DNA from 4 places in the Bacillus sp. Marseille-P3661 genome. Region 1 is predicted to be linked to each of the others. Evidence: riboswitches for the same ligand, from Rfam matches in the RefSeq annotation. Region 1 holds a riboswitch; each other region holds the start of a gene.
The links. A riboswitch is a leader RNA that binds a small molecule or an ion and turns the genes downstream of it on or off. The one in region 1 is predicted to bind cyclic di-GMP.
Positions count from the first base shown of each region.

Region 2: linked by a shared signal. The riboswitch ahead of C1724_RS02340 (6-carboxytetrahydropterin synthase) and the one ahead of C1724_RS03805 (type II secretion system protein) in region 1 are both predicted to bind cyclic di-GMP.
Region 3: linked by a shared signal. The riboswitch ahead of C1724_RS25290 (DUF5667 domain-containing protein) and the one ahead of C1724_RS03805 (type II secretion system protein) in region 1 are both predicted to bind cyclic di-GMP.
Region 4: linked by a shared signal. The riboswitch ahead of C1724_RS02395 (hypothetical protein) and the one ahead of C1724_RS03805 (type II secretion system protein) in region 1 are both predicted to bind cyclic di-GMP.

Region 1 covers NZ_LT965953.1:846,369-854,793, reverse strand. Annotated here, with positions in the region: gene C1724_RS03835 (hypothetical protein) at 1-178, opposite strand, end outside; gene C1724_RS03830 (LysM peptidoglycan-binding domain-containing protein) at 283-1,371, opposite strand; gene C1724_RS03825 (hypothetical protein) at 1,371-1,982, opposite strand; gene pilM (type IV pilus biogenesis protein PilM) at 1,982-2,968, opposite strand; gene C1724_RS03815 (prepilin peptidase) at 2,994-3,752, opposite strand; gene C1724_RS03810 (hypothetical protein) at 3,768-4,319, opposite strand; gene C1724_RS03805 (type II secretion system protein) at 4,393-4,845, opposite strand; cyclic di-GMP riboswitch class II at 4,968-5,051, opposite strand; gene C1724_RS03800 (type II secretion system F family protein) at 5,135-6,343, opposite strand; gene C1724_RS03795 (type IV pilus twitching motility protein PilT) at 6,345-7,385, opposite strand; gene C1724_RS03790 (GspE/PulE family protein) at 7,401-8,425, opposite strand, start outside.
Region 2 covers NZ_LT965953.1:520,635-529,059, reverse strand. Annotated here, with positions in the region: gene C1724_RS02365 (class I adenylate-forming enzyme family protein) at 1-1,389, opposite strand, end outside; gene C1724_RS02360 (acyl carrier protein) at 1,382-1,621, opposite strand; gene C1724_RS02355 (alpha/beta hydrolase) at 1,634-2,680, opposite strand; gene C1724_RS02350 (ATP-binding protein) at 2,661-3,599, opposite strand; gene C1724_RS02345 (SDR family oxidoreductase) at 3,624-4,340, opposite strand; gene C1724_RS02340 (6-carboxytetrahydropterin synthase) at 4,343-5,161, opposite strand; cyclic di-GMP riboswitch class I at 5,355-5,441, opposite strand; gene C1724_RS02335 (PAS domain S-box protein) at 5,823-8,246, opposite strand; gene C1724_RS02330 (diguanylate cyclase domain-containing protein) at 8,246-8,425, opposite strand, start outside.
Region 3 covers NZ_LT965953.1:1,610,728-1,619,152, forward strand. Annotated here, with positions in the region: gene C1724_RS07495 (DUF3231 family protein) at 1-730, opposite strand, end outside; gene C1724_RS25290 (DUF5667 domain-containing protein) at 989-2,398, opposite strand; cyclic di-GMP riboswitch class I at 2,484-2,569, opposite strand; gene C1724_RS07500 (SF0329 family protein) at 2,762-3,235, opposite strand; gene C1724_RS26505 (SF0329 family protein) at 3,174-3,344, opposite strand; gene C1724_RS07505 (hypothetical protein) at 3,461-3,640, opposite strand; gene C1724_RS26360 (HD domain-containing phosphohydrolase) at 3,945-4,094, opposite strand; gene C1724_RS07515 (GNAT family N-acetyltransferase) at 4,045-4,572, opposite strand; gene C1724_RS07520 (PAS domain S-box protein) at 4,736-6,352, opposite strand; gene C1724_RS07525 (CBO0543 family protein) at 6,635-7,126, shown strand; gene C1724_RS07530 (GerAB/ArcD/ProY family transporter) at 7,328-8,425, opposite strand, start outside.
Region 4 covers NZ_LT965953.1:532,044-540,468, reverse strand. Annotated here, with positions in the region: gene C1724_RS02420 (TIGR03943 family putative permease subunit) at 1-805, opposite strand, end outside; gene C1724_RS02415 (permease) at 821-1,828, opposite strand; gene C1724_RS02410 (Fur family transcriptional regulator) at 2,012-2,425, shown strand; gene C1724_RS02405 (chromate transporter) at 3,188-4,384, opposite strand; gene C1724_RS02400 (PadR family transcriptional regulator) at 4,404-4,712, opposite strand; gene C1724_RS02395 (hypothetical protein) at 4,893-5,621, opposite strand; cyclic di-GMP riboswitch class I at 5,910-5,998, opposite strand; gene C1724_RS02390 (STAS domain-containing protein) at 6,089-6,400, opposite strand; gene C1724_RS02385 (FapA family protein) at 6,418-8,425, opposite strand, start outside.

The sequences.
Region 1 (8,425 bases):
TTTGAAAGTCTTCGTCATTTTCATTATCTAGGACATACGTTTTCTCAAACTCCCCTGGTTCATCATGCACACTCTCACTTGCTACGGCGATCTCTTGATTCAATTCATCCTCAGATAATAGATTCTTTTCTTTACCATTAATGCGAATCGAAATACGCTCTGTTCGCTGCTTGTCCATTTTTCCACCTCTTTCAACGGTTCGCTCGCGCACTTTTATTAATGCTAACATAACGAAAATAAAAAAGAACAAGACATTTGTCGTCTTGTTCTTAATACTATTCGTCAATTGTTGACAATAGAACTGCTATCCATCGGAACTCTTATAATTTGGTTTGGATGTATGATATTATTTTTTAAGTTGTTATACTCCTGAAGAAATAATTCTTTTTTAAACGTATCGTAATATTTAACTGATATGGAGTATAAGCTTTCTCCAGGTTTCACTTTATGTAAAATCACATTATCCTGCTGTTGGTGCAATAGCTCATCAACTTGTTCTGGAACTTGGTCAATAGGATAACCTGCAACAGTAACAGATCTATTTAGAGTGACCTGTTCCTTTGCAGCAACTTCGTTTATCCCATTACTAGCTTTAGCTAATGGGTTTTGCTTGTTAGCTGGCTCTGGAACTTCAAATGGAGGTAACTCATTTTGCAGCTCCTCAATACCCGGGTGATAAAATGTAGAAATTGTCAGATTATACGACAACCTTGTATCCTCTTCCTCAATGATCGTCCGTCTCTCTGGAGGTCCAGAAAATGTAAGCGTGTCTATTTTCGTGATTCGTTCTAAATCTTCAATGGCTTTTAAAAAGGTCTCCATCGCATAATAATTAGGCGATTGAACAGATAAATTGATACTTAATCGTTTCATTCCTGGCGGCAGATTAGAAGGCGGTGGGGTTGTTACCACACTAGGAGATTGCTCATCTTGTTGATCACCATTTTGAATTTGCTGTGCCTCGTCAATCTGACCGGCACCTTCAACTTTGTTTTCTAGAGTTGACTCACCATTCGCTCCCGCAGGTTCCACTGTTACATCTTCATGCCCAAATGTCATGCTGGATATAAAACTATTTGAAACAACTTCCGCTCTTTCTAAATCTAATAAAAATTGCTCAAGTATCGGTTTTACCGGTACTTTTTTTTGCAAATTAGTAGAGTTCTGTGCTGTCTTTTCTTGGATTTCATTCACTTTATTTTCATAAGCAGCTAATAACTTTTCTTCAGTCGCAACGCTATTCTTTAAACTTTCAATACTTTGTTGCGTTGGTTTTATTTTTGAATAGTAAAAGCCAGCAAATGCTCCGCTGATAACGAGAATACCAGCAATTAGCAGCAGCGTTAATTTTCGAGTAAAATGAAGGGCCATTATGATTCTCCCTCCGCTTCGACTTCAGCTCTTAAAGCATCTTTATTTACTGTTAATTGAAATTGACCTGTATAACGAGGAACATAATTATTTCCTTCAAAAGTTCCACTGCCTTCTTCTCCCTCAACTACGATTGGAATCGTTGACAAACTATTTAAACTCGCTTCGCTAATATAAGGGGAATCTAGCAAGGACTTTAAGTAATAAGCCATTTCACGATTTGTATCCGTTTGGACCTGTAGACCTAGACTACCATCATCACTATAGGAAAAATTCATAATAAAGCCGCGTTCAGGCAACAATGACGTCAAATGCTGAATTAAAAGCACCGTTGGCGTAGGGAAAGTTTCCACCCATTCAATCGTTGCAATTAAATCATCGACCGCTGTTGTTGCAGATTCAGTTCCTTTTTTTTGCTCGTATACAGAAAGCAACTGTTGCTTAGATTGTAGCTCCCGCTCTAATCTAGTTAATTCTGATTCCGTTGTTTTATATAACATGAAAGCTAGTATACTTAGACTAACTATTAATATTGCTAAACTCGTAAAGATCACAAAGGGAGCGAGATTTCGTTTTTCTGGTTTTCCTAGTAAGTTAATTTCAACAAGCATTATTGCACCTCGCTTTTAAGAGCAAGTCCGACAAGCTCATGAAATCGCATCGGAATTTCTGCACCGGAACGAGTGCTAGTTGCAGCTTCAGAAAGTTGCTCAACAGACAGATCCACAGATTTTTTTAAGATGGAAACTACATAGTCTAATTTAGGGTAATCACCTGTTAGCAATATTTTGCTAACACCTACTCGACCTTGATTAACAGAATACCGGTAAAAATTAAGCATCCGATCGACTTCAGTGACAATATCTTGAATTTGTCCATCAATTTCTTCTTGCTCACCGATCCAAAATAACTTTTGAATCCCATCTTCACTTTTTTTAACTTCCCATAAATCATGATCTAAATTCAATTTTAGATGCCTTGTAAATTGAGGTATATCTTGATGAAAAATTGTTACGTTTACAGCCTGTATATCAAACTGCAGCAGCATTAGATGTTCATCCTGATCTACCATTTTTAGAGTATGTAACAATCGATATACTGATAAAGATGATACATCTACAACAATAGGTTTTAACTTTATATCTCTAAGAACAGTTGCGTACTCCTCGATTAAATTTCGTTGGGACGCAACAAGTACTATTTCAGTTTGTTCTTCACCTTTTTGAACGATTGAATAATCAAATTGCGGATCTTCAAACGGTAAGTGAATACTTTCACCTAGCTCTAAAAACAAGTAGCCCATTATTTCATCATCTGGAATATCAACTGGGATCTGAATTTTCCGGATTACTACGTATGCATCTGGTACAAAAAATTGTACTTTCCTGCCACGCAGTTTAAGTTCATCTATTATTTCTGAAAGTATCATGGTTAGCGTTTCTCGTTCGATGATTTTCCCTTCACGAATGACACCAGGCGGCAAATAGCGTTCACCATATGTTTGTAATGATTCAAGATTTGCTTGTGTAGATTCAATAAAACGAAAGACATGATCTTTAATGACTATATGTATTTTGTGATTTTTCTTGGTAAACACCGCCTACTTTCACCCCCAATAAGAATCATACGTTTATATAATCTGCATACCACTTAATAATAGGTTGTCCAAAAAAATAAGCTGTTATCGCACCCATCACAATAAAAGGCCCGAATGGTACAGGCTCTCCACGTTTAACTTTTCCACTTAGCAGCAAGCATACTCCGACGATCGACCCATACAAGCTAGCGAACATTAAAGTTAGCAAAATATTTTGCCAGCCTAACGCCAGGCCTAACACCGCAAATAGCTTTATATCGCCGCCGCCCATGCCGCCACGACTTATGACCGCAATCAATAGCAATAAACCGAATCCTAGCACACTGCCAACAAAAGGACTATACCACGGGTCCAACGGGATAATGATCCTAGCAATTAGAAATAACGGAGCAAAAAACAACAGAACTTTATCTGGAATGATCATATAATGAATGTCAGAAATAAAAATGATCATTAGCAAGGACATTAATAGCAGGGCAACTATTAGCTCTGGTGTCCAACCGATCAGAATCGCAGACAACACAAATAAACAACTCGTCATAATTTCAAAAACTGGATATATCCACGAAATTTTCATACCGCAGCTTTTACATTTTCCTTTTTGTAATATAAAAGAAAAAACAGGAATCAGCTCCGTGGCTGTTAGTTCATGTTGACAGTTTGGACAATGAGAGCGTGGTTTGATGATCGACAATTTTTGCGGCACCCGCAAACCAACAACATTATAAAATGATCCTAATACAAGGCCAACAATTCCTATATAGATAAGTAAAATAAAATTCATAGGTATCATTCCAAGTTAATATTTGGGTAGAACAACATCTTCCGTATCAAGTGTATCAATCGGCACCATTGTTTGTATAGACTTTTCTCCTACTAGCGTTGGATTTGTGATTGTATTTATGATCGAAGTTTGTTTTTGATCAACTGCTGTTAAATAAATTTGATATATTACCTGATCCTTAACTTTAATTACTCTTATGTATGAGTGATCACCGTACACTTGATCAAGCGATGTTATCGAATCAAAAGATTCCGAATCCAAACCACCTTGAATATAGTTCGATTGAATTAGTGTTGTTAATGAAATATCTGTATAGTATAAAGAATGCTCATTATAGTAATCATCCCTACTAAAAGAAGGCTGTTCTCTAACAAGGTAGATGGGCATTACACGAGTGATCGCATCTACGTTGAAAAGATGGGAATGCTTTTCAGAAATTTCGATGGCACGCGCTAATAAAATATTTCCCACAACAAACGAAATTCCAATAATCGCAATCACCGCAAATGTTTCTGTTAAGGGATATTTTTGGCGATTAGGATCAAGGGAAAAAATATTTAGAATCATGTTGTGGGAACCTCCTTTTGGTGTAGATGTGGAAAACCGCATCAACGGGGTTGATGCGGTGGTCAATTCAAATTTATCCTGTTACATCAGTGCGATCAAGATCAGCTGCTTTAACACCAGTACCATCCGATCCAATATCATGGTTTGCTCCATCTAGCCATACTGAATATTCTATAATTCCAGTGGCATTTTTTTGTACATAAACTTCCCCAGCAGTATATGATCCTGTACCGGTTGGATCTTTAGGAGCAGATTCTAGATAGCCCTGACTAACTAAATCAGTCATTTGTAACTCTGTGGCAGTAGTTGTAATATTAATTCCTTCAGATGCAACCTTCAATCTTGCTGCCTCAATTAGTTGTCTTGCATTAGCAACATGTGCATCCTTTTTACTATTGTCAATTATATTCCCAATACTCGGCACAGCAATCGCTGCAATAATTCCCAAAATAACGATTACTGCAAGTAATTCAACTAATGTAAAACCTTTGTTATTCTTAAGCAGCTGTTTCATTTTTTTAATCATTTCTTCTCTCCTATTCCATCATTTGTTTGTTTTGGCTATTTTCTCTTTTTATAGCCAATTTATTTGAAAATCTGTGGTGTATTTTTGGGAAAATAAAAAGGCCAATAATATTTATCTCTATAAATAAAACTGGCCGGTTGCACTAGTAGCTCCAAATCGTCCAAGTGCCCATTTACGAACGATTCTTCATTGCTTCCAATATAATACTTTCGAACTAAATCTATTATATAAAGAATTGTTTAGATTATCTATAGAAATTTATTTCTTTAATGTGAAATTTTTGTTAAGCCTATTGAATTTGCTCGAAAATGGAAAACATTGGGATCGCAATTGCTGCTACAATACCACCGACGACAACAGACAAAAATACAATCATTAACGGCTCAATTAGCGATTTAATTTGGTCTGTTGCATGATCAACCTCTGTTTCATAAAAATCAGCAACCTTATCAAGCATCACGTCTAAAGAACCTGTTTTTTCGCCAACAGCCAACATTTGCGTAACAAGCGGTGGGAATATCCAATGCTTTTCCATTGGACCTACCATTGATTGGCCTGTTTCTAACGCGTTTCTTGATTCCTTAAGCACTTTCACGACTACTTCGTTGCCAACAATTCTTTCAACAATGGCAACAGATTGGAGAATAGGAACAGAAGTCGCAAATAAAGATGCCATTGTTCGTGTCATCCTTGCTAACGCTGCTTTTTGTAGTAGTTTACCGAAGATCGGTATTTTTATAAGTGCATAATCAATGTAATATTTTGTTTTTGGATTACGTTGCAATGTGGTAAATCCAAAGTAAGCTGCAACAACCAATAAAATAAAAACCCACCAAAGGGATTTGAAGTAATTCCCAGCATTCACAACAAGTCTTGTAATGAGCGGCAGCTCTGATCCAAATGACTGAAACATGCTAGCAAATGTTGGCACTACTGCTGCTAACAAAAATATGACGACAACAGCGGCAATTCCCCCGACAACAATGGGATAGGCCATCGCTGACTTAACTTTGGCTCTCGTATTATGCTGCTTTTCATAATAAACAGCGAGACGGTCTAAAATTTCATCCATATTACCGCCTGCTTCTCCCGCCCGGATCATATTGATAAATAGCGACGGAAACACTTTGCGATGCTTTTCAGCAACATCTGAAAAGGGATTACCTGCGCGCAAACCTTCTTCTACATCTACTAAAGCTGCATTTAAGACTTTGCTGTTTGTTTGCTGTGATAGTATATTTGTTGCATCAACAACAGAAATCCCTGCTTTTAATAAAGTTGAAAACTGGCGAATATAAATGACAAAATCCTGTAATTTTACACGACCTTCAAATAATTTAATTTCTTTATATAAAATGCTAGTTAGTTCCTCAATTGAAGTTACCGCTATTCCTTGTTCACGGAGCTGTTGAACTGTCTCCTTTTGCGAATCGCCTTTGATTCGCCCTTGAACTACTTTTCCTGTTTTATTGCGACCTTTGTAGCGAAAGTAAGCCATTCTATAAAGCTCCTTCCTGCAAATAAGGAGCGGCCATTTCTTTAGTAATATATTTGTGTTCTACTAGATCTTTAATTGACATCTCCAAAGTATGCATTCCGGCTGCTTTGCTAGTTTGCATGACGCTCGGTATTTGATGAATTTTTTCATTGCGAATTAAATTTTTAATAGCTGCTGTATTCACTAATATTTCAGTAGCTGCTTTCCGCCCTTTTTTGTCTGCAGTTTGGAAAAGGCGCTGTGAAATAATTGCGGCCAATACTGATGCTAGTTGGATGCGCACTTGGGCATGCTGATTAGGCGGAAATACATCAATAATTCGATCAATAGTTGCTGGTGCACTCGTTGTATGTAAGGTTCCTAGCACTAAATGCCCTGTTTCTGCTGCCGTAATAGCTGTTGAAATCGTTTCTAAGTCTCGCATTTCCCCTACTAAAATCACATCTGGATCTTGCCGCAAACATGCACGTAATCCATTTGCAAAATTTTGCGTGTCAAAACCTACTTCCCTTTGATCAATAATACAATAGCGGTGCTTATGTAAATATTCAATTGGATCTTCTAGCGTGATGATATGTCTGCGCATGTTTTTGTTCATATAATCAATCATAGCTGCCAATGTGGTTGACTTACCACTACCAGTTGGGCCAGTCACTAGTAACAGACCTTGGGGCTTTTTGGCAATGTCCTTTAGAACTTCCGGCATTTGTAATTGCTCAAGCGTTGGAATTTGCGTCGGAACCGTCCGGATCGCCATGCTTATGCAGCCTCTTTGATGGTATGTGTTTACACGAAAACGAGATACGCCCTGAAGACCATATGAGAAGTCAAGCTCGCCTTTATCTTTAAATTGCTGCCATTGACTATCTGAAATAATTGATTGAGCCATACCTTCACTATCAGCTGGTTTAATAATATCTTTTCCATATTGTTTTAATTCACCATGAATTCGAAACACAGGTGGTACACCAACTGTTATATGAACATCTGAGGCACCTAGCTCAAATGCTGCTCGAAGCAATTGATCTAATCGTTCTTTCATTCCCCTCACCCTCCTTTAATCCTCTACAGCTACACGCAATACTTCCTCAGTCGTGGTCAACCCTTGTTTTGCTTTTAATAATCCATCATCAAGTAAAAAAATCATTCCAGCTTGCATAGCATGGTCACGAATTTTTGAAATCGGAGCATTGTTCATCATTAAACCACGGATTTCGTCATCAATAACAAGCACTTCTTGAATCGCCATACGGCCACGATATCCTGTATCTCTACAGCTACCACAGCCACGACCGCGATATAGTTTTTCTACATACAGCCCTCTTTTATTGAACATTTGTTTTTCCATTTCCGTAGGTGCATAGGGTTCTTTGCAGTCTGTACAAACTTTTCTTAATAACCGTTGCGCAACAATTCCCGATAGGGACGAAACTACTAAATAGGGCTCAACATCCATATCAATTAAGCGCGGAATCGTTGCAATCGCGCTATTTGTATGTAGTGTGCTTAAGACTAGATGCCCTGTCAAAGACGCTCTAATCGCAATTTCTGCTGTTTCCGTATCGCGAATTTCTCCAACCATAATGATATTAGGATCTTGACGTAATATAGAACGTAAGCCTGCTGCAAACGTTAAACCAACATTAGCGTTGACCTGAACTTGATTAATACCCTCAATTTGATATTCCACTGGATCTTCAACTGTAATGATGTTCACTTCATCTGAATTTAAATAATTTAAAGCTGCATATAAAGTTGAAGATTTCCCAGAGCCGGTTGGTCCTGTAATTAGAATAATCCCTGATGGTTGCTCAATCAGTTTTATAAAGCGCTTGTAGTTGATTTTATTAAATCCTAGTTCAGATAGCTTATTAAGAACACTGCCTAAATCCAAAATCCGGATCACAACTTTTTCTCCATATACTGTAGGCAGCGTTGAAATTCGCAGATCAATCGGTGTCATGCTTAAGTTAACTTTTATTCGACCATCCTGTGGCAACCTTGATTCGGTAATATTTAAATTGGCCATAATCTTAATCCGCGCAATTAGCTGCGCCTGTATATTTTTAGATAGTGTTCGCT
Region 2 (8,425 bases), 330 kb from region 1:
TTGAATTTGATCGGGTACCTTATAACTTGCAATTCGTTTGGCACAATACGAATAAACTTCTTGGACATTCAAAATACCGTTTGGCACTATAAAGGCAACAACTTGTTCACCAAACACAGGGTGTGGAGCACCGATAACTGCAACCTGCTTTACTTTATCATGAGTAGAAATAACCTTTTCGACTTCACTAGGTACAACTTGTTGACCACCTTTTTTGATTAAGTCTTTTTTTCGACCGATGATTTTGATCGTACCATTATCGCTGACTTCCACTAAGTCACCTGTATAAAACCATTGCTCATCATCAAGGATCTCCCTCGTTAATTCTGGCTGCCTATAATAGCCTCTAAACATAACAGGGGTTTTAACTGCTAGCTCTTTCATTCCTTGTTCTTCACGAAATTTCGTGCTAACACCATTTACAATCCTCCATTCTAGAGATTCTCGAAGGTTACAAGTTAGCACACCTCCAACTTCACTTAAGCCATACACGCCTACAAACATACATTCCTTCATCAATTCAAAGTGATCAATATAGCCTTCGTTAATCATTTCACCTGAAAGCGTACATACCTCAATGTTTCTAAAAACTTCTGAATCAATGTGTTTGCCAAAACTATACAATGCTTTAAAGATCGATGGCGTACTATCGATTGTATTTGACGTAGTATGCTCGATTAACTTAACCATTTTTGGAATATCAAATTGTTCAGGAAAAGCAATTCTTGCACCTGTTTTTAGGGCAGCAATAAAAGCTCCAATTCCTATTAATGATGTTGGCGGTGGATTTAAAAACAAGCTATCTTTCTCAGATAATCCCTTAATTTCGATATAAGTATTCGCAAAGTTTTCAACTTCTGTACAGTGTGAAACTAATCCTTTAGGTAAACCTGTGCTTCCTGTCGTGAAAAACATGATTTCTACATCTTCCGTTTCATTCGGTCGGGCAACTCCAGTAGTTTGATAATATTCCCAACATTTTTCTTCTTCATCTAAATAAAAAACTGTTGTCTCCTTATTCATTGAATGTGACCACTCATAGATCATTTTAGAAAAAAAACCATCTTGATAATCAGGGCTCGTAATAACCGCATGCGGATCAACAAATGACAAAACGGATAAAAAATCATCTTTTCGATACTGCATACTTAATGGGATCACGATCCCGCCAAGCTTGTTCACTGCCAAAACTGTTGAAAAATACGTAAACAAATTTGGCATAAGGACTACAATTCTTTTATTTTCAATATCTAACTGTTTATTTATAAATGAGATGATCTTTTCAGTATGATTAGCGATATCTCCACCGGTATAATCTCCTGAAAATGTACTTAAAGTTAATTTGTCATGATAGGAGGGATTTAAAAACTTATTAAATAGACTATTCATATTCAATTCCTTTCGTAAGAGAGTCATAGAGTTTACCAACCGTTGATAAATCATCCAATCCGATTAGTTTTTCTAAACCAGTTCCCACTTTCTCCGAAATCTCAATCAACAAATTAACCATTTGTAAAGAATCAATTCCTAAATGATCCCTGAAAGAAGAGTCCTCTTTAATTAATTCGATTGGAACATGACTAGTATCAGAGATTATCTGTCTAAAATGTTCAAATGTCATTTTATCCTCCTGTTATTTACTAAACCATTGTGCAGAAAACTCACGAATTTCTTCAAGCTTTCCATTACAACAATGTGTTTCGTTCTCATATTCAATCAATTTTTTACCATAAGGCAATTTATTATATAGTTGATAAATATCATCATTTTTAACCATAACATCGTTATTTCCATGAAATAGCAGAGTAGGTTTACTAGTTATTAGTTCATCGATAGTAGGAACAATATTTGGACCATGCTCTAAGATTGACTTCAATCGTTCTGCGAAATAATTTGGTAGTACGATAGGATCATTGCTAACTGGTGGACTAACAGCCACTGCCTTTCTTACATCTGGATGTTGACTAGCCTTAATTGCCCAGCTAGCGCCAGAGCTTGTACCAAATAAAAAGATAGGGTTTTGGGGTAATCTTTGTTGAGTAAATGCTATTATGCTATCAATAAATAAATTCCACCTGTCCGTCGAGGCCTTTAATCCATTTAAAGTAAATGTTTCTCCTTGTCCAGGACCATCAAAACTTACAGTAGCAAAGCCTAAATTAAGAAAATGTTTTTCATACGTAAATAATTCCTCTTTACTCGAATCAATAGGGTTAATGATGATGATACTTCCTTTTGAGTTTCTTGGTATCCGTACTCTTCCAGCACACTCGCGGCCACCAATATGGATACTTTCTTTATGACAGGATATCTTAGATATTTTGTCAGCCTTTGCAAACATCCGAAGGGATTGCTTATACCAGTTTAGTTTTTCCTCAAACCGTTCAGGAAAAATCCATTGAACTAGGTTATAATACAATCCGGAAAACTGATATTGAAGTTCCGCTTTTTCAGTTAATCCCTTTTCTTCATAATTAATAGCATTCATTTTATGTTCTTCAGCAACACTGCTAAAATAATTGATCCAATCATTTAGATCTTCAATAGCGTATTTTGCTTGACAAGCAACTTGTTGATCTACTCCGTGTGCAATCCATCTATCCCAAAAACCTTCAATGAGCCGAGCTGTTACTAATGTCTTTTGAATTGTACTTTTTGGATTAGACTCTATCATTATCATTTCTTTCATCACCTGCTCTATCTAGTATTAAAATTAACGTCGACCCATTTGATGAGGTTTCTAACACGACCTGATTGACAATTTTCATCATCAATGTAAACCCCTGTCCTAATGACTCTTTTGTAGAAAAGCCTGCCATAAGTGTAGTCTTTGGCAGGAGTTTAAGCGAAAAGCCTGGTCCCTTATCCTCAACTATTACCCGAAAAACGTCTTGATCCTTATAAATGAACATCTTTCCATGTTCAGCATGCTTTAAAATATTCGTTACCGCTTCTGAAACAATTAAGTTATAACTCATCATCTTGGAAACTTTTAATCCTGCTACTTCAAATGCACTTTTTGCTAGATTTCTAGCTTTAGGAATATCTGCTCTTTCTTGAATCAAGGTCTCACAAAGAAGTTCACCTTGCATATAGTGTTCAACCTTATCCTTCTCAATTAATAAGAATCCACCTTGTGTCGCGGCATAGATTACATCTCTATAGACTTCCCATACCTTTTTCGACTCATCTATTTCATTTCTATTAAGTATAGTTTCTGAATGAACCTCACTTAACACTCGGGATAGTGCATCATTATGCAATTTTGATAAATTTAATCCCTTCATTTCTTCTTCAATTAGAGCATTGCTTTGTAACCATTCCACCGCTAGGCTTGCTACATGGAACAAATTTCGGGTTGTTTCATCCATAATATCTTCGAAAGAAGTTATCGTAAAAGCTTGGTAAAACAATGCGTTTCTTTGTTCGCTGTTTAACTCAGACACCTCTGCCATACGATAAACTATCCAGCCTATTAGTGCTCTTTTTTGCACTTCTTTAAAGGAATTAAGTTCAGCGAGTTGCGGAAGAGTAATGGCTGGGATTAATTCATCGTTTTTATTTGGTTCTTCAAAAAACTTTGAGAACAATCGTTTCATGTCTTTCTCCCAAACCCTTTCTTTTTATAGAATGCCGGCAGGAGGCATTATCGTGATTTCATCAACAACAGATTGTTTGGGTTGGCACAATAGAAATAATATATGTTCTGCAATCGATTGAACCGGAATCATATTTGAGACATCTGGCTTAGGTTCAATTTCATTCCAAAACGAACTATTCACAGCGCCTGGTAAGACTGATGTAATCCGAATTCCTTCCCTTCTTAATTCAGCTTGTAAAACTTTTGTCAAACCACGTACCCCGAACTTAGAAGCTGTGTAGCCACCATTCCCTGCTAATGCTACTGTTCCAGCAATTGATACCAGATTTAAGATTTGACCGCATTGATGCTCTCGCATATGTCTTCCAAAATATTTACAAGTTAAATAGGTACCGCGTAAGTTTACTGCAATCATATTGTCAAAATCTTTTGTTTCAGAATCTAGCACACTATCAAAAACACCGAAGCCTGCTGCATTAATGAGAACATCTACACGACCAAAATGGTCAACACTACGATCTAGGAATTGTTTTACTGACTCTTCATCGCTTACATCAACACGAAGGACTAAAGCATCTTCACTTGGAAAAGCTTTCTCTAAGTCTTCAATATTTCTAGATCCTAGAACCAACTTTGCGCCATAGTTATACAAAAGCTCAGCAGTTGCTCTTCCGATTCCGCGACTTGCTCCTGTAATAACAACCACTTGATCTTTCAATTGCGTCATATCTATCATCATTATTAGTTCACATCCGATCCATAATATTCAAAATAATTTTTGTCCGTTTCCCACAATCCAATCTTATGAAGTTTAGGTAAATGGGGAGCCAACATTTCATAAATCACCTTTGCAACAACCTCTGAAGTAGGATTTAGATCTCTAAATTCGTCAGTATCCAAGTTTAAGTGTTTATGGTCAAATTTATTAAGTACAACTGTTTCAACCACTTCATCTAAATGAGATAAGTCAATGAGCATTCCTGTAATTGGATCTAACACACCACTAATGCAAACCTCAAGATAGTAGTTATGTCCATGACCATTTGGATTGTTGCACTTTCCAAATAATTTAATATTTTCCTCAACTGAAAGCTGATCACTGTGTAGACGATGTGCTGCACTGAAGTGGAATTTTCTAGTCAAGCTAACCATAGTTTCATCTCCCTTTTCTGAATACAAATAAGGATTTTCATGTAACCGCAGTTTATGCAATTCACAGTGCTCTAATTGGGGAGCAATAGCATTCCATAAATAAGTGATAATGTTTTCTGTAGTTGGAATATTCCTTTTGAAATACGGATGTTCTTTATTTAGAAACTTTCCATCGAGTTCTCTTTCAACTAGACCACCGACCAAATTTTTAATGTCAACGGTGTTAACAACTATTCCAGTTCTTGAATTCAACTTACCTTTTACAGTGACCTCCAATTTATAATCATGACCGTGACCACTAGCATTACTACACAAACCGAAAACCTCTTTATTTTTTTCTTCAGACCATTCGGTAATTCGGTAACTATGCATCGCTGAAAAGTCAATTCTTCGTGATAAATAGAGCATTGTATGTCATCTCCCCAGAGTGTTATCGACTCATGATCTTCTTTCAAACTGATTGGCCTAGAACGCCTATTCAGTTAAAGTTCTTTATATTCAGTATTTTTAGAAAAGTAAAAAGTCCACCAAAAAGTTGGTGGACTTGAATAGTTGGGATATCACTTTATGCAATATTTCAACAGATACAAATCGAACCCTTTTCGGTAACCTGGCTATCATAGTCACATAGACCTTAGATCCAATGGCTTTGCGTCCCCATTTTTCAATGAGTTTGCTATTATCGTAGGTAACAGTTGTACGTATTCATTTATTAGTGCTTTTTAATTAATTCATCGACAAATGACTACTGCGTCAATTAGTGAATATTGACCATTTTTCCTAAAAAGTAAATATAACATTATTACTATACATATAGTTTTAACATGAAATAATAGAAAGGTGAAGTGGTTTTTTGTATTTTGTTGTCGTTTTTCGTCGAACAACAAGACCTTAGTAGACTTTCTATCGACCTAGACAATATACACTACACTGTCTCCTCGTTAACTTTGTATCTTTATTTTATTTCTAATACCAAGTGTTTGTATATCACCAGTAGTTCTTATTTTCTATTTGTTAGTTGTAAGAATGATTCTCCCAGTAGGAATTACTTCCTACTAGGATTTAAAGTCTATTTATATATTTTATACTCAGTATGTTCAGCTTGTTTTGCATCATATAAAGCCATATCAGCAAATTTTACCAGTTGCCTTTTGTCATTTGAATGGTCTGGATATAAAGAAATTCCAATACCTGCCCCTAAATTAATTTTTACATGATTAAAATCTATTGCTTCTTCAAATGCCTTTATGATTCTTCTCGCAATATCTTCAGCAGTTTCTACCGAAGTCAGTTCAGGTAAAATAATACCCATTTCGTCCCCACCTAACCGGGCGACAGTATCTGTTTTTCGTACGCATTTTTGCAGTCGCCTTGCCATTTCTTTAATAACAGCATCCCCTGCATCATGTCCATACGTATCATTTATTTGCTTAAACTTTCGCCCATCCAGCATCATGACAGCAACCTTTTGCCCCGAACGATTTGCATGGTGAATCGCCATTTCTAATCTATCATCGAAGGTACGACGATTTGGTAAACCTGATAGGAAATCATAGAATGCAGCCTTCTCTAATTCATCCCTAAGTTTTTTCCTCTCTGTAATATCACGAGCAATCGTAACTAATTGTTTAACCTCTCCATCTTCAATGACAGGGGTTGTGTTTGCTTCCATCCAGATCATCTGACCATTCCTATGCCAAACCCTGAATTCAACCGGGCATGGTTCTCCACCAGCTAAAAGGCGTCTAAATTCTCTTTCTAAAAGGGATAGGTCTTCTGGATGTACATGTGTTAAAAAGGGAGTTCCAATACAGTCTTCCGTTGGATAACCAAGTATTTTTTCGTTAGATGGAGAAACAAATTCAATAATTCCATTTGGATTGATTATGTTGATAATGTCAAATGCATTGTCAGTAATGAGTCTATATTTTTCTTGGCTCTTGATAAGTTCTCTTTCTGCTCTTTTATGTTCAGTAACATTTTTGTAAAAAGCAGTTGCTCCGATTATATTTCCACTTTCATCTCGGACTGGTGTATAAGACGAAATAATATCTAGAAGTTCCCCATGCTTTGTTATACGTTTTGTTTGATGAGTACTAATAATTTCTCCATTACTAATTCTTTCGCTGATTTCTAATAGTTCAATTTTTAGATTAACTGGAACGATAGTACACTTTTGAACAACTATTTCATCTTCACTAAAGCCAAACGTTTTTTCAAATGCAGGATTTACTTTGAGTATATCTCCTTTTGTATTGATAAAAAAAACAGGATCAACTGTATACTTCCAAAAAACTTCAAGTTCTTCCTTTGTCTCGATTAAAGCCTTTTGTGCTTGTTTTGTTTCAGTTACGTCTTTTGCGAGTCCATATATACCTACTACATCATCATTAACAATTATGGGAATACTCATCACAAACAGTTCAACCCGGTGTCCAGCTTTATGTCGTAAGGCCACCTCATAGCTTTCCGTTTTTTTATCTTGAATCGCTTTATTAAAATGGTATAACGTCTTATCAACATCCTCAGGTACCATCATTGGGATAAAAGATTTCCCTAAAAATTCTTCGCTAGAATATCCGGAAATACGTTCTACACCAGCATTTCCGCTAGTGAAATTCCCATACAAATCATAAGAAAAAATTGCATCAGGGTGATTTTCAAATAACGATTTATACCGTTGCTCACTTTCCTCCAAAAGTCGTTCCATCCTTCTTCGTTCGGTAATATCTCTAGCAATTCCGTAGATTCCGTCAAGCATTCCATCAATATTAATCGGCATATTTGTTACCAATAAATAAATTTTCTCGCCGTGGCTATTCTGAATACAGGTTTCGTATTCTTCATTAATTCCAGCTAATGCTCGTTCAAAGTGTGAAAGTGTATCGTTTAAATACTCTTTATCAATCAATGGAACAAAGGAGCTGCCAATCAAATCCTGTTCACTATAACCTGTTATTTGTGTAAGGATGGCATTTGAGCTAGTGAAATTTCCCATTAAGTCTAATTCAAATACAGCATCGTCATTGTTTTCTACCAAGGAAGTTAACCTTTTATGCTCTTTTTCTAACGTTCTTTTAGTTTCTAACAGTTCCATTTCTTTTTGCATCTTCTCAGTTACATCTCTAGTAATAGCCAAGATATATTGACAATCTCCATCCTCTGTTATAATGGGGCCAAGAGAGCTTTCGCCAATAAAAGTACCATTTTTAGTTTCGATGGATTCAATGTACTCTACTGATTTTTTCGTAGTTTGAACCTCTTTAAAGTATTGTTTTAATAGCTCTGCTCGACCTTTAGGTACTACATCCTCGATCCGTTGTCCGTAAATGCCACCATCGTAACTTAGAACACTGGCTGCTGATTGGTTCACATATACATATCGATAGGAATCGCCGTCAATTTCCACTAAAATAATTAAGTCTTTCATGAAATCAAATAAACTTGAAAATGCCAAAACATCTTTTCCTATTCTTTTCACAAATTGTTTCATTATTTTCGATCTCCCTTAATGTCATGAAAAACACAATATTGATTTTTTCCATTTTTCTTAGCTGTGTACATCGCGGTATCAGCATTCTTCATTAATGTTCCCTTGTCCGAACCGTCATAAGGATAGAAACTGATACCTATACTTGTAGTTACTTGTAGTTTATTTCCATGTATGTCATA
Region 3 (8,425 bases), 760 kb from region 1:
TCATATACAGTTCAATATTTTTGCTTGTCATGTCTCTACCTTTTTCAAACAATTGCCGAATCTGTTCATCTTTCACAACTTGAGTAAATGCCATAATTAGTGCTTTACTTGTAACATTATTTTCTATATTATCGTAAAAATGAGCAATTTCTAGTGCATGCAAAGGGCGAACATGTCCAAAATAACCGTTTAAAAAATCCTTATGAACGAATTCAACATTTTCTGGAATTGGGATAATAGGCGGCTTAATGACTAGTCCTTTATTCATTAGAAGCTCTTTAATCTGTTCCATTAAATCCATAACAGACTTCATACAATAAGTAAGGAACTCTTTGACATCCTTTCTATAAACAAGCGGCAAACCTACGCTATAGATACTCATACCTGCTTTTGCAGCATATTTTAAATAATGTACGTAATATTCATCCTCAAATAATCTTGGTGCACCTAAATTGACATCCTCTTCATTAAAACCTCTTGGAACAGGAAAATCTTCTTTTTCAAAAATTCCTTTAATGGTTTGCATGAGTTCCTTAGTTAATTTATATGCATTTTCTAATAAGGTTTTAATTTCTTTATCCTCAACATGTTGTAGGTAATAGCTTAAAATACAATTTGACATACTATTTCCCATATATGTTGCCCAAAGTTTTCCAACCTCAGCTGATGTTAGTTTTTCATTCATACTAATCTTATTCGACCCAATTTTAATTGGCTTAATTGTTTCCATTTAGGCCACCCCTAATTCAAATTAATAGTTAATATCCCCCATTTATAAAGTCCTATTCGATATGCCCTTATTTTACTGAGCAGCCATTTAGTTGAATAACAAAAATAAGTCGCCAATAAGGGGATCTGTATCTTTATTTCTTGCACACATTTAATTCGTCATTCACATAACAAAAGAGTAGGCATCTAACCACCTACTCTCTGTCGAAATTATTCATCATCACTTTATTTCTTCACGTTGAATTTTAACATTTTCATATTAACGCTCTTCTTGTTTCTTTACTTCTTCACGTTTACGCTCGTCTGCTTTGTTCGCTGCTTCTTCTTGTTTTTTCGCAACCACACGTTGTTTTTCTTCTGCTTTTTTTGCCGCTTCTCTTGCTTTCTCTTCTTGTTTTCTAGCCTCTTCACGTTCTTTTTCAGCCCGTTTTTGGGCTTCCACGCGTTGTTTTTCCTCTTGTTTCTTCACTTCTTCACGCTTACGATCTTCGGCTTTTTTAGTTTCTTCAAGTTGCTTTTCTTCTGCTTTTTTCTTTGCTTCTTCTTCCTTTTTTACAGCCTCACGTTTTTCTTCTGCCTTTTTACGTGCATCGTCTTCACGGTCAGACACGTTTTCTTTGTCCTCGTTACGTACTTCTTTTTTAGCTTTATCTACATTTTTTGCTTTTTTAAGAGCACCTTCCACAACTTCATCGGTCTCTTCATTAATTTCTTCCATGACTTCAGCCTTTTCTTCTGCTAACTCTTCATTTAGTTCAACTAGTTCTTCGTTGTATTCTTCTTCATTTAGTTCACCTGATGCTAACTTAGTCTCAAGTTTTGCACGTTTCGTATCTGCCTTTAATTCTTTTTCTTCTAACTTGGCTAATTTTTTATTTACCTTCTCTTCAAATTTTTCTTGTGCTTTTACAATATTTTTCGCTAAAGCCTCTTTTGCCTTCGGATTTTCTACTTTATCTAATACAGTCTGTAAGGCAACTAAGTTAGCAGCGAATTTAGCTTCAAGTGCGGCACGCACTGAATCAACAGGAGCTTGTTCCTGTGCAATATCGCCCTCTACTGTTTCTGTTGGTTCTTCAGTAACAGATTTTGCTTCTTCAGATGATTGAGATTGCTCGTATTTTTCCAATGCCAATTCTTGTTGTTCAATGGCTTGTTGAAGAATCTCATTAGCTAATTCTTCCTCACCTTGAGCAAGTAAGGATTCTGCTTCTTTAATTCGCTCTTCTGCAAATGCAGCTAGCAATTCTGCCTCTTTTACTCCATCAAATGTTAAAGCCAATTGCACATTTTCCATTAGTTTTTTAGCAAAATAGAAAAAGTCACCAGGTAAAAGTGAAGAAGTATCTTCTTCAGATTGTTCTATTGTTTGTGACTCCTCTGAAGTATCATCTTCTGTCACTTCTTCTTCAATCTCAGGTACTGTTGTCTCATCTGCTAGTTCAGATTCTGTTACTTCATCTACAACTACGTCTGTTGTTGATTCTTGAGTTGTTGCATCTATTTGATCTTGTTGTACACTTTCTTCTACTTGTGTTTCAGTTGGTTGCTCATTTTCTTCCGCAAAAGCCTGTATAGTTCCTAAAGAGAACGCGAAAGCTGTCGCAACCATACTAGTAGCAAGTACATTGCGAACGTTTTTATTGAATAAAAAGTAATTTTTTAACATAAAAAAAATCCCTCCAGCACAGTTTTTTGTAAAGGAAGAATCTCGAATTAACTCTATTAAACTTGAGTCTTTTCGCCATTCTTCATTTGGTAGCCCAGCCATCATAGTGTTTTCACCGTAGATCTGTAACTTTGCAGTCTCTACCTTTCGATAGATTTGCCTTTTTCAAATGAGGAACGAACTAACTCACATATTCGCTCATCACTATTTGAATATAATATATAAGAAAAACAGGGAACTGAATAGTATTATTTTTTACCAAAAAACCAGAGGGACAGGTACAGTGTCCCACTCTAAAAATACCAATAATGGTATAAAAAGAGGTATATAGTGACTGGTTTACCCGCCCTACTTCTTAAGACGTCAATGGACCTGTCCCTCTGAACCACTCATTAATCCTTCAACATCGCATCTTATCTTGTAAAAGTCCGCAATCAAAGGATGTGTTTCTTGGGTCAATTCTAATTTTTCTAATCTTCTTTTACCTAACCTTCTATCTAACATTGAATAAGCTTTAATAATAATATTTTCTGAATTCATCGCTTCATCAATAGACAAAGTAGCATATTCCATAAAGGCTGCATAAAGAAAATAACTTTCAAAAATGTTTTGATTTATCATGATTTCTTCAGCGTCAGATGAGGACTTTATTAGTTGTTGTCGTTCTTCAGAAGCAAACATTACCTCCACATCATCATCATAAGGAATTCCTTTAAGGTTCTTTTTCTCTTTCATCTTTTGATATAGTTTCACATGCGCTATTGCATATGTAACATCAGAAACACTTAGTATTTCTTTTTTTTTCGAATGTAATCCATACCCTACTTGGACCATCATGGAAATTCCGATATACCGTTGCATAGATCTTAATACGTCCTTTTAATTTATCACATAAAAAATTTTCTAATATTGTTTTCGTCTTACTCCATTGCAATCCAATCACCATCTCTGTTTCCAGTAATTTTCTTTACATTTATTAAATATTTTCTTGACCAATCCTGTCTTTTAGCAGAACAGAGGGACGGTTTAGTACATAAATAAGCATTCTTTTAACAGGCTTAGTTAAGCCTTTAAATTTCCTTTTGCTTCATTCAACGCATTTATCAGTTGTTCTAATTCAGCTTCATTTAAATGAACCGTTACATATGATGCCATTAACCCACTACTATTGGCTTCTAATGTAGTGGTCTTAACAATTTTATCTATTCTAATTGACAGATTATCATTTTCCCATATAAACATGTATTTTTTTATTACAGGAACCAGGGGGTCAACTCATACAGTGTCCCACTTCAAAAAAAAGTAACACAAATTCTTTCCAATACTAGTAAAAGTAATAAGACCCTACTTCTGGTAAATACTATTCTTAAAACGTTCCTTTCTAATTATTACCGTCCATCATTCATTAAAACCTAACTTCAACTTGCCTATAATCACATACCAATCGCTGAACTGCTAGCTTATCCTTATTGACTAACACTAAGAAAGCATCTGCTATCTCAGGATCAAACTGACTTTTTTTCCCATCTTTTATTTGAATCACAGCCTACTCCATATTAGTGGTATTTCTATAAATTCTTTGTGATGTCATAGCATCAAAAGTATCCGCGACTGCCATAATCCGGGCATAAAACGGTATGTTCGTTCTACCCGTTGAATAAAACAGAAACATCTTTCCAACCATAAGCAACATCATCAACTGCCACTCCACCAAACTCACTTTTTCTGCGAAGATATTCCTTCCCACCCATACGTTCATAAAAACCCAGACCAGATTTATTTTGTTCCATTACCCACACCAATACAGAATTAATGCAATTTTCTTTAAAATGCTTTGCAACAGCTGAAAACAATTGTCTTCCTACACCCAGTCCTCTACATTCCTTTAATAGATAAAGGGCGTATAATTCTCCATCATAGAGTTCATCGTCAATACTTTTCCCCGCTGCAAAACCTACAACATTTCCTCCATCACTAATTGCAATATATATAAAGGGGTCATTTTCAGTGTTTAAAAAATAAAGCCATTTTTGTTCTGATTCTTCATACGATAATCCATTCAAATAATCTTCTGGTACTAAACCACGATAAGTAGTTTTCCAGCCATCAACATAGACTCTTGCTACAGCTTTTACATCTTCTTTACTTGCTTTTCTTATCTTCAAACTTATCACCTCAAATAGTGCACCATAGTATTGCGAAACCAGAGGGACAGGTCCAGTGTCCCACATTAAAAATACCCGTAGGGGTGATGCACAAGGATAGGTTACCCGCTCTACATTTTAAGAAGGTCAATGAACCTGTCCCTCTGACCCATGACCCACCTCTGACCCATGATCATTTATCATAGATCTTAAAAAGTGTATTGGTTTTCTTAGCATGGTACATTGCGATGTCTGCATGACGAAGGAGCAAATCCATATCTACTCCATGATCAGGATAATAGACAACTCCAATACTGGTAGTAATTTGTACAAGGATATTTGTTATAGAAATGGGCTGTTTGATGACTTCAGCAATACTGTTTGCTATTTCCCTTATTTCTTCTTCACTTTTTTGTCCAAAAAGAACGATGACAAATTCATCTCCACCTAAACGATATACGAGACCATTCGAACCCAGAACTCCAGTTAATCGGGCTGTAACTTTTATTAGGGCAACATCACCAGCTTGATGACCATAGGAATCATTCACTGTCTTTAGTCCATGCAGATCTAAATACATAATTGTAAAAGTTGTATCTTTGTTAATCTCTTCTTCTAGGTCTAGTTGGAATTTAAGCCGGTTTGGTAAATCAGTCAACGGATCATGATAGGCTCGATATCGAATTAGATCCTCTTCTTTCTTTTTTTCAGTAACATCCCAAAACACTACTTGGATAGCCGATTCTCCATTCAACTGAATTGGTATTCTATTCACATCAACATCTATCTCCTGACCATCAAAGCGAACAAACTTTTCGTATTTTGATGGAGTAAACTGACCATTATTTTCTATATTTTCAATTCGTTTTGATACAATCATTCTATAATCCGGATGGATGATATTATGGATGTGTTTACCAATAATTTCTTTTGATTTTTCAATCCTTAATAATTGTAACGCTGTTGAGTTGACATATTGGATAATACCTTTCTGATGTACCAATATCCCTAACGGTGAATTCTCTACTAAGCGTCGATAACGATCTTCACTTTCTTTCAAGGCTCGTTCCATTTTCTTTCGCTCTGTGATATCTCGATAACTAACTAAAATCGCACTTTTCCCCATATAAGTAATAGGAATTGCAGAAAGAACCACATCTATAATTTTCCCATTTTTGCTCCTAAACTTTACATCAAAATCAAGAAGTGGTTTGTTATGAAGCAAAATTTCTTGTGTTAGGTCAGATGCCTCATCTAACCTTGTTGGTTCAATAAATTCCCGAATAGATGTCCCTTGTATTTCTTCTTCTGTTGTACCTACAAGGTCAGCAGCAGATTTATTAGCGTACATGATATTATCTCCATCATGTACCATGATAGGATCAGGTGAATAGGTTAAGAGGTTGCGGAACCTTTCTTCACTTTCGATTAAATTAAGTTCCAATCGCTTTCGTTCCGTTATATCTTGGACTTGAGCTATAAGATATAAGGATTTATCTCCTTCTCGAACAATCGAAACTGAAAGCAACACCCATACAATGTTTCCATTTTTGTGAATATATCTTTTTTCCATTTCATACGACTCTTTTTTTTCTTCAATCAGTTCCTGAACTTGATTGATATCTACTTCTATATCATCTGGATATGTAATGTCTTGAAACGTAATGGATAGAAGTTCTTCTTCCGTATAGCCTGTAATCTTAGATAAAGTTGGGTTCACTTTAATCCAATGTCCCTCTAATGAAACTAAAGCCATACCAATAGGTGAATAGTAAAAAACTTGATCAAATCGATTTAAAAAATTTAACATAATACTCCCTCTAATTGTATATTTCACAAGGATTAGTAAAAACAATTGTTAGTTGCGTTGATTTAATTTTGCATACTTGCCTTTGACTTGAACGAACCAGAGGGACAGGTCCAGTGTCCCACATTAAAAATACCCATAGTGATATCAGGGTTGGTGCTCAGTAGTAGGTTCCCCACCCTACGTTATACGACGGTCAATGAACCTGTCCCTCTGACCCACACATGAATGTTTCATACATAGAAATACTTCATTATAACAATATTATAATTGGAGGTGTAAAATTTGAGAAAAAAAGGATTCTCCTATTACTTATTAATTTTTGCTACTATAACCGGAATAGTTTTATTGCCTTTTGCTATCGTAAAACGATCATTTAAAGATTGGATTATTGTATACCTTGTTAGTATTCTTGGTAATTTCTTTTCAGATACATATCTAGTTTCAAAAGGTTATTTAAAATACCGAAAGAAACCTTTTCCAAGATTTAAAATTCACCTCCCTTTTGATTTTGTACATTATCCTTTAATGTTACTTTATTATAATCAATGGACACTAAACAGTAATCCTGCAGGGATTTTTTTAAAGCTTTTCCCTTTTGTAATACCGCAAACAATCCTAGAGACTATTGCCGCCAAAAAAACCAAGCTCATTACATGGAAAAAAGGCTGGACTTGGTATCACTCTTTCATAAGTCTAATGTTAAAACTATTAATATGCAGAAGTATTATTGCAATGATTAGAATAATAAATAAAGGGAAAACATCAGTGAATTAAAAAGGTTCCAGCTCCCGGGTATACTAACTTACCGGGGGCGGGAACCAACATCAAAAATTCATATTGAAATTCTATACTAGAACTTTTTTAAAAACTTTATAAAAAAATAAATGACTACTATTAACAGTATGCCCACATAGAGCAATCCACCAAGAATAAGAGTTGTCGGAACCATTCCAGCTTTATATAAAGTATTGAGTTCTAGCATAGTTTTTTATCCCTTTCATTTTTTCTCATGATGTTTACTTTTAACTTAATTATTATAAGAAGCAACACAGGAATAAAGATTTGAAATATAGGATAGACCATTTTGGTATTTATTTCGAGTCCCGCCCAACGATAAAAAATAAAATCGTCAAAATAAACATGAGTGTACCATAATAAACAGATTGATAGTACGATAATTAACCATTGTTGGTGTTTTTGTTTAATGTTAAATACAGTTTGAATGGCTAATCGTGATCCATTAAAGTAGAGAAGACCTTTAAAATAACCTCCTAACAAAAGGATCATACCTCCTATAGCATCCACTCTTTGCAGAAAATTTCCTACGTTAATTTTTCTAATAACCTGTAATAAAGGAAAAGGTGAACGCGAAGTGATATCCACTCCTAAAACGCTGATCATCGTAATGACTGTAAGCATAAGAATAAAACCTGAAATACTGACAGCTATGATAGAAATTTTCCGAACAATTTGTTTATTATTTACATAACACCAGTACATCAGAAATATAATCATTTCACCGAATGGAAAATTGACAACTTGTGGAGTGGTTTTTAATACAGGTAAAATACCACCTTCCAAGATCGGTAATAATTGTTCGCTTTTGATATCTCCTGAAAATAAAAGCAGAATAATAATAGAGACAAAGAAAATAGAAAACCATGGTAAAAAGATTTCAGCAGTACGTCCGATAACTTCTACTCCTAACAGCATACTGTAAACAACCACTGTCAAAATACAAAAGATAATAACGACTAAAGGAGTATCTCTTAGGAAATATTCTACAATTGACGTTGAGAACTCATAGAGAATGAATGATGATGTCCAAAAAAAGCTTAAAGCGTACAAAAGAATCAAAGGGAGTGCAATCCATTTCCCTAATACAAAATTTAAAATTTCAGCCAAATTTTTATCAGGAAAGGCACTTTGGATCTCAGTAAATACCCATAGTAAGCCTATACCCGTTACTAAAGCAATTAAAATTGCGATCCAAGCATCTTGTTTAGCTTCAATCCCTATAGCAAATAAAGTAGTGCTGCCAACTTCAAATAGTATAATTAGGGCAAGTAATTG
Region 4 (8,425 bases), 310 kb from region 1:
CTTCTTCCAAATCTCCAACCTCTTGTTGAAACTCTGTTAAAAATCCGATAATACTAGCATCTGCTATACAATGAGTTACTAAAAACCTTGATACTACCACTTGATTAGGGTTAAGACCTTCTTCTTTATATACAAATCCCATTAAACTAATTTTTCTACCTTCATATTTTTGCGGTTCCATTCCTATTTTTTCATAATAGGGTTCAAATATAGAATCTTCCATCTTTAGGACCGCTTGTTTTGATAAGCTTTTCATTTTTTCATCAAAATTTTCTTGTGACATATAATTATTATTGATTATCGGTATTTCATCCAATTCGAGCAACTGTTCTTCAATTTCTATATTACTATTATCTTGTAAACTATTATCGTTACTAACATCACTACTACTAGAACCCTCACTTATAGCGTTTCCTTGAAACATAACCCCTTTTTTGGCAGCAATAGATGAATCTAATACGGCCGGAGCCAAGGAGAATCCTGTTACTAATGGAAAAATAATAATTGAGTAACTTACTAACTTTTTCGGAAAAGAAACTGAGTACCCATGATCGTGGTCATGGTCATGATTACAGTCTAACTTACATGCATCATGTTCATGATGATCATGCTTTGCAACTTCCCAAACTCGAAAGAGCTGAATAAAAAAGAAAAAAAGAAATATTGCCGCAGCAATCTTACTTATATCCTCATATTTTGGATTAATGTATTTATAAATATCACCTGTAATATGCAATTTTATAAATAAAAATGTAAAAGCTGCTAAAATAACTGCTCGTAAAAAATGTTGTGGATTAAACTTCATATCGATCACCCTTTACTAAAAGACATCTACTAAACTAACTAGCACAAATACAGTGAATGTAATTATTGTTAATAAAATGAAAACAAATTTAGTTTTAAAGACACTTAATAACATAATGGTGTTCTTCAAGTCAATCATTGGTCCATATATTAAGAATGCCAAAATAGATGATGATGAAAATACACTCCTAAATGAAGCGCCAATAAACGCATCCGCTTCCGAACAAAGTGATAAGAAATAAGCTAGCCCCATCATCACAATTGTTGAAGCAATGAAACCATCACCTAATAATAACAGTGATTTAGTAGAAACATAAGTTTGTACAAAAGCTGCTACAAAAGCACCCAGTATTAGGTACTTAGACATATCAAAAAATTCATCTATAGAATGTCTAAGCATATGTTCAATTTTATCGAAAAAGGGTTGTTGCTTGTTTTTTAATCTAGAATTAACATCAGAACTAATCACCGAGGGCTTTAACTGATTGTTTTTAAAAAATAAGCTGACAATTAATGCAATTGCTAATGCAGCCAGAAAACCTATCCCCATTCTTAAGCTAGCCATGTTTAAATCATTACCAAACGCCATGTATGTTGACAGAATTACAATAGGGTTGATAAGCGGGCCTGTCAGCATAAATCCAATTCCTGCATATATCGGAACTCCTTTTGAAATTAATCTTCGTACAATTGGTACGATTCCGCACTCACAAGCAGGAAATAATGCTCCGACAACACAACTCATTGTAATTGCCATTACTTTATTTTTAGGAATCCATCGTTTTATATGTTCTTCAGTTATAAAGATTTGAATAAATCCTGCAATTAAAACACCAATTAGTACAAAGGGTATTGCTTCTATTAATATACTTAGAAAAATGGTATTTAATTGCTTAAATGAGTTAGGCAACACAGTTCCTACATTTATCTCTATAACTTTTCCAAACGAAAGAAAATAGAGCAATACCCCTATCGCTGCTATACCTGTTAAATCAAATAAATGTGCCCTGATCCATATTAACATTTTATGATCCTCCAACTGTCATAACATTGAATTACTTACTAATACTCTTAAATATCATTATAAATCGTAACCATTACAGTTTTCAATCTATATTATTACTTGTCTTTACTCTTTATTACTCAATTTTGATATAATGTTTATACATAAGAATGAACTTGTACTATTTTTCAAAAGGAGTACTTTATGGATATTAATCAAGCAAATGATATATTAAAAGATAAGGGTTATAAACATACTGGAAAGCGAGAGTTGATTTTAGAGTTATTTAACAGCACAAAAAACTATTTAACTGCAAAAGATGTCTTTAATTATCTAGTCGAATCATACCCTGGCGTTAGTTATGACACAGTTTATAGAAATTTATATATTTTAAATGATATTGGTATATTAGAATCTACAGAATTAAACGGCGAAAAGCAGTTTCGGTTTCGATGTGATACAGAAAATCATCATCACCATTTTATTTGTTCAAAATGCGGTACAATAAAGTCTATTCATACATGCCCCATGAACGACATTACTAAAGAGCTAAACGGCTATCAAATTGATAATCATAAGTTTGAAATTTATGGACGATGCCCGGACTGCATTAATTAAGAAAAGTGCAAGCGCATTGGTCAGCCCCTAAGGGCTAGGCGCTGCGGCAGTACAAGTACGTACAAAATTATTTTAATAAAAATAAAGAGCGCAAAACATATTTAACAGGTTTACTTCAGAGGTGCAAACATTGAAAACACATAGGAAAGCGCACTTGAATTCACTTTATAATTCACAGTGCGTTTTTTATTGATTTATAAACATTTTGGCGAATTTTAATAACTTATCGTCTCCTAACTCACATAGTAAATCACAGGGTATGAAATAATTATTGGAGGGTGCTTGATTTTGCGATTTAGTATGTAGATTATAATTCAGTAACCAGAGTTATTAATAATAAGCGGAGATTTTTCGGTTAAACAGCAGGATAGAGCTTGGTTTGGGCTATATAAGCGGAGATTTTCCGATTAAGCAAAGCAAAGGTACCCATTTTTACGTTTTTCGAGTAAATAGGCGGAATCTTTCCGTCTATTCAAGCTATTTTCAGTACTATTTCCTAATTAAGCGAAATTTCTCCGCTTATATATCAAACTCGCTTTGGCATCTAATGAAATTGGACAACTTACGGGTGGTTTCGGGGAAAAATGAAAAGTAAAAAGGGCTTAGAGATATTGCATCTCTAATCCTTTTTACTGTGAAGTTTATGTGATTTGCTATTTGATTCGGTCTGCGATTTACCGTTTTGCACCTCACAAGTAAACCCGTTAAAAACATATTGCACTCTTTATTGTATATTTACATCGAAAGTATCTTCTTAATTGTTTATGACACTAAGGCCATAAGCGAGCCACCTAATGCCCCTACAACCACAATGATCCAAGGCGGTAATTTCCAAAACACAAGCATACTAAATAATATAGCAGCAAAGGCAAAATCAATAGGTGCTAAAATTGAACTGGTCCAAATCGGTTGGTAAAAGGCAGAGATTAATATTCCAACCACTGCAGCATTTACGCCCATTAAAGCTCCTTTTATTTTAGGATTACTGCGTAAAGAATCCCAAAAAGGCAATGTTCCTAAAACGAGTAAGAATGCTGGTAAAAAAATAGCCACTGTTGCAATTAATCCACCCTGCCAGCCATTCATAACTGCACCTAAATAGGCAGCAAACGTAAATAAAGGACCTGGAACAGCCTGCGCGGCACCATAACCCGCTAAAAATGCTTCTTCGCTTAGCCAACCTGTTGGTACAAATTCACGTTCAAGCAATGGTAATACAACATGCCCCCCGCCAAACACTAGCGAACCTGAGCGATAAAAGCTATCAAACATGGCGATCCAGCTTAAAGATGTCATTTCCCTTAAAATAGGCAATAGAAATAATAAACCAAAAAATAAGATTAAACATCCCACCGCGAAACGGCGCGATATTGGAAAGTTTATTCTTGAGCCATCATTCTCTTCGTGTTGTTTATATAATAAATAACCGATAAAAGCAGAAATCAATATTACCCCGACCTGTGTGAACGCTGTTTGCCATAAGAGTGTTGTTACTAATGCGAATAAAGCTAATGCCTTTCTTTTTAAATCAGGCGTAAGTTTTTGCGCCATTCCAAGTATCGCATGTGCCACTACTGCTACAGCAACTATTTTTAAACCATGTATCCAGCCAGCATCGCTCACATCAAAACCTTGAAGAATAAGAGCAAATACAATCAACGCAATGACCGACGGAAGTGTAAAACCAAGAAAAGATACCAGCCCGCCTAAGACTCCAGCTCGCATAACCCCAATCCCAATTCCAACTTGACTACTAGCAGGTCCAGGAAGAAACTGACATAAAGCAACTAAATCTGCATAGCTTTTTTCATCCATCCACTTTCTTCTTCTAATATATTCCTCATGGAAATAGCCAAGATGTGCAATTGGCCCTCCAAACGAGGTTAAGCCAAGCCTAGTAGAAACTAAAAGGATCTCTAATAAAGAATTAATTCCTTGTTTCTTACCATTATTATTCATGATTCATCCACCTTCTTATCTATTCTTTTATTTCTTTAAATAATTCATAAGCTTTCTTCCTTGCTTCGATTAGAACAGCCTTCCCCTTTTCAGTGGTCGTATAATACTTTCTTATTTTCCCTTCAACATTTCTTTCTTCTTTTAATAAAAGACCATCTGATTCCATAGAATGAAGAATAGGGTAAAGAGTTCCAGAGCTTATATTATATCCATGTTCCTTTAGTTCCTCGACCATCCAAACACCAAAAATCGGATGTTCACTTGCATGGTGTAATATATGGATATGAATAAATCCCAGAAAAAGCTTACGTAATACTTTATCTTCCAAGTCATCACCTTCATACAATTTGATATCGGAACTCAATATCGGAATGCGATATTGAATATAACATATAAAATTATGTTTTCCAAGAGTTATATAATAAATTTACATAATCTTTACACTGTATTAAACAAAAAAAGTTGATAGCCCATAAAGGACTTACCAACTTTTCCATCAGTTCCTTACTTATTTGTGTTCTTTTATATATTTAAAAATTGTAGACGGGGCGACATCAAATTGTTGTGCGATCTCTTGCAGCGTGTGCCCTTTTTCTTGATAAAGCCTTCGCCAGGTTGGAATCATTACTTTTATCCGATCTGTCTTTGTTTGTTTACGACGTAATTTCACTTTTTCACTGATATTTTTATAGACCGTATTGGAACTGACATGATATTTCTTAGCAATGCTTTCAAACGAAAGACCTGATTCATATTGTTCTATCCATATTTTTTGAAGGTGTTCATAAGTATTTCGCTGATTTTGGTCAGCTATATTTAATTCAGGATTGATTGTCTTCAGTATTATTTTCGGATGTAGATTGTATATCTCAGCAATACTATTTAGAGAATGTCCTTTTTTATACAAGGAAATCCATGTCCATTTTAAATCATTGATAATTGGGTTTAATTCTTTGTTAATATTCGTTCTGACTGTTGACTCGCTGACTCCATATTTTCTAGCAATTTCAGCAAAGCTTCTTCCTTCCAAACGGTATTCATTCATCCATCCATCTACAATACCTTTAAATGGGGATTTACTGCTCTTACTGACCTTATCCTTAATATACTTAGATATTGTCTCAACTTGTACATTGTATTGCTCTGCAATTTCTGAGAAGTTCAGCCCCTCATCATTATATAAACGAATCCACTCTTCCTCTAAATGTTGATATTGTTTCTTTCTTCCTCTTGTCATTTTACCGTCCACCGTCACTTTTTAGGTATATTACCTACGTTATAACAGTGTGACCTTCCCTCCTTACTTTTCAAAGGGTCCGATAAAAATGCGCAAGTACCTAAATCCTGCCCTTTACCTTGACAAGTTTATGCAAAAGCGAAGCCCAATAAACTAGAAAAACACGTAATTTGGCCAAAATGGCAAATTACGATGTCTTTTCTTATACTTTAATCCTTAAAAAAAATATACTTTCTTAAAGTACAAAAAATAGATACCCAAAAAAAGGTATCTATTTATACCAGTTTTTTCGGCAACCCGGCTACCATAGTAATTTTTTTTACGTTAGACCCGTGGCTTTGCGTCCTTACCTTTCGGAAAGTTTGCTATTATCGTGAAACCCTATTTATTTTAAGTATTTCATTGTGTTAGACTTAATAAATTATATACAAAGTCTAACACAATACAATAAAAATCAGACTGTTAATTTATACAAATACCTTTTCTCCTAGTATTTCAGGAAGTTGAATAATCTCAAAAATTTCAAAGATATCTTCACTAACATTTGAAATTGTAATTTCTGATTGATTTTCTCTTAAAGTCTTTACGAGATCAATTAATAAACCTATACCGGTAGAATCAATTAGAGGTACTTTTTCAAGACTCACATCTACCGCTTTTACCTTTAGCAGCATCGGTATTAATTCTTCTTTAATAATTTCCGTTCCCTCTATATCTAATTCTCCATCTAAATAAACCTGTAGGTAGTTATCTTTTTCTAATGTCATAAATTTAAGCATAGATCCATCCCCAGTCCTTAATATTCATTCACAATAATTTGTTCATGTTGATTTAAGCTTGCAATGATGTTCGTTTTGTCGTTAGTAAGTACATACCTTACGTTACCTATTAAGAGCACTGTACCTTCTAACGCTTTAGTGATGTGAATTCTTTGATCATGCGGTACAGAAACAACTGTCTTAGTACCGCTCATCGAACCTGTTTCATAAAGGGTTACCCCATGTCGTCCATAGACAACCCCACCACGTACTGCACCAGTTACTCTTAATTGACCACCTGCATGTACTCTTGTATTTATACAGCCTTTTCCAATAATACTAATATCTCCGCTACAGTATAGACTGCTATTAATCGCATCAGTTATTGTAATATAGGCATCTGGCTCTACTGGTATTTTACTAAACTCATGTAATTCTTTCATTTTCTGTGCCAAGTTTATTAACTGATCTAAATTAATAACTTGACTTGAAAGTGTTAGAAATATTTGTTTGTTGGCATTAGCTACCTGTAACCAATTTTCGTCCTCCAAGTACTTTTTGCCATCCTCAATTACCTTTTGATACTTTTTTATATACGATAAAAAATTCTTGAACCTTGTCTCCAATAAAATCGTAATAATAGGTTGCAATCCATTAATTTTAAAATCATTTGATTTAAAAGCTGGTGAATGGATTAATTGATTTATGGAAACAATCATCATTTCTAATTGACCATATATAACACCTAACAAATGTCCTAATTCTGCGATTAGCATATTGTTTTTCCCTGCAGATAATTCAGAGCCAATAACGTTACCTTTTACTACGATCGAGTTTGAAGTCGTTAAGATAGACTTACTCACTGATTTGTGAACAAAAATATCTCCACCGGCTTCAATTTGCATGTTATCTTCTACTTCACCAATAATTTCTATATCTCCAATAAACCGAATATTACCAGAGGCTAAATTCACGTTTTCCCGGTGAACTAGTTTCGGAACAATCATTGCTTTAACTAGCTGTCCTCTTTGTTCAATAATTGGCCGACCAGATTCAGAGGCTATCAGTCTGCCATCTAGTTCAACAACACCTTTTCCAATAACTAATTTAATCGGATAGCACTCTTTTACAGGAAGTACAGCATTTGTAACTGAAATTCCTGGTATCCCCTGACTAGGTGGATGAATAATCGCAAGAACTTTTCCTTTCTCAACAATCGGAATTAATTTCGTCTCTCTAAAATCAACATTACCTGATTTATCCTCAACAAGGCCATTTCTTGGATTTATTTCAACTTTTAATTCATTCCAGCCATTACTCCCCGGCTGAATATTCCGTCCTTTTGCAATTACAAATTTACTTCGTTCCGTTGCTGTAGTTGCCTTTATGATCTCGCTATGATCGATTCCATAATTAATTTGAAGATTATTTAGCTCTTCAATTATATCTTTATATTCTAGTGTATTAATAATTTCTTTTAACTCTTCGACTGTTAGTTCGATATGGTCGGATGGCTCTACGTCTTTTAATTTTCGAGTAACTTCGTAACCAGGCACAACCTCTAGTACAGCTGCTAAACCATTATTTTCAATGGTAACCTTCCACTTCGTTTCCTTCTTTGAAGGCTCATCTAATTGAATTTCCACCTGTTCCTTCTCGGTAATGACAGTAGAAGTCTCTTTGACTAGTTTGTTATTTTTATAAAGTTTTACACCATTGGAAATTCTGACAATAGGAAAATGATCAAGTGAATCTTTTACAAAGAGTTGATTATCTTTGATCCACACTTTTCCTGCCAACTCGGTTTCCTTTATATTCTGATCTGTTTTTGAATGACCTTCTACATGTTCTTTTATTTCTATAGGTTCATCAAATGAAAAAAAGTCCATTTCCTCAAGTAGCATCGGTGTCTTGTTTTCATCATTTTCATGCAAAGTTAATGGGTAATCGTGCTCTTCAATGGTTTTAACTAAAGAAAGTTTTACGATGGCTTCCTTTCTGCCAATTCCTATAAAGCCACTTGTTGCCTGTTGAATAACCTCTATA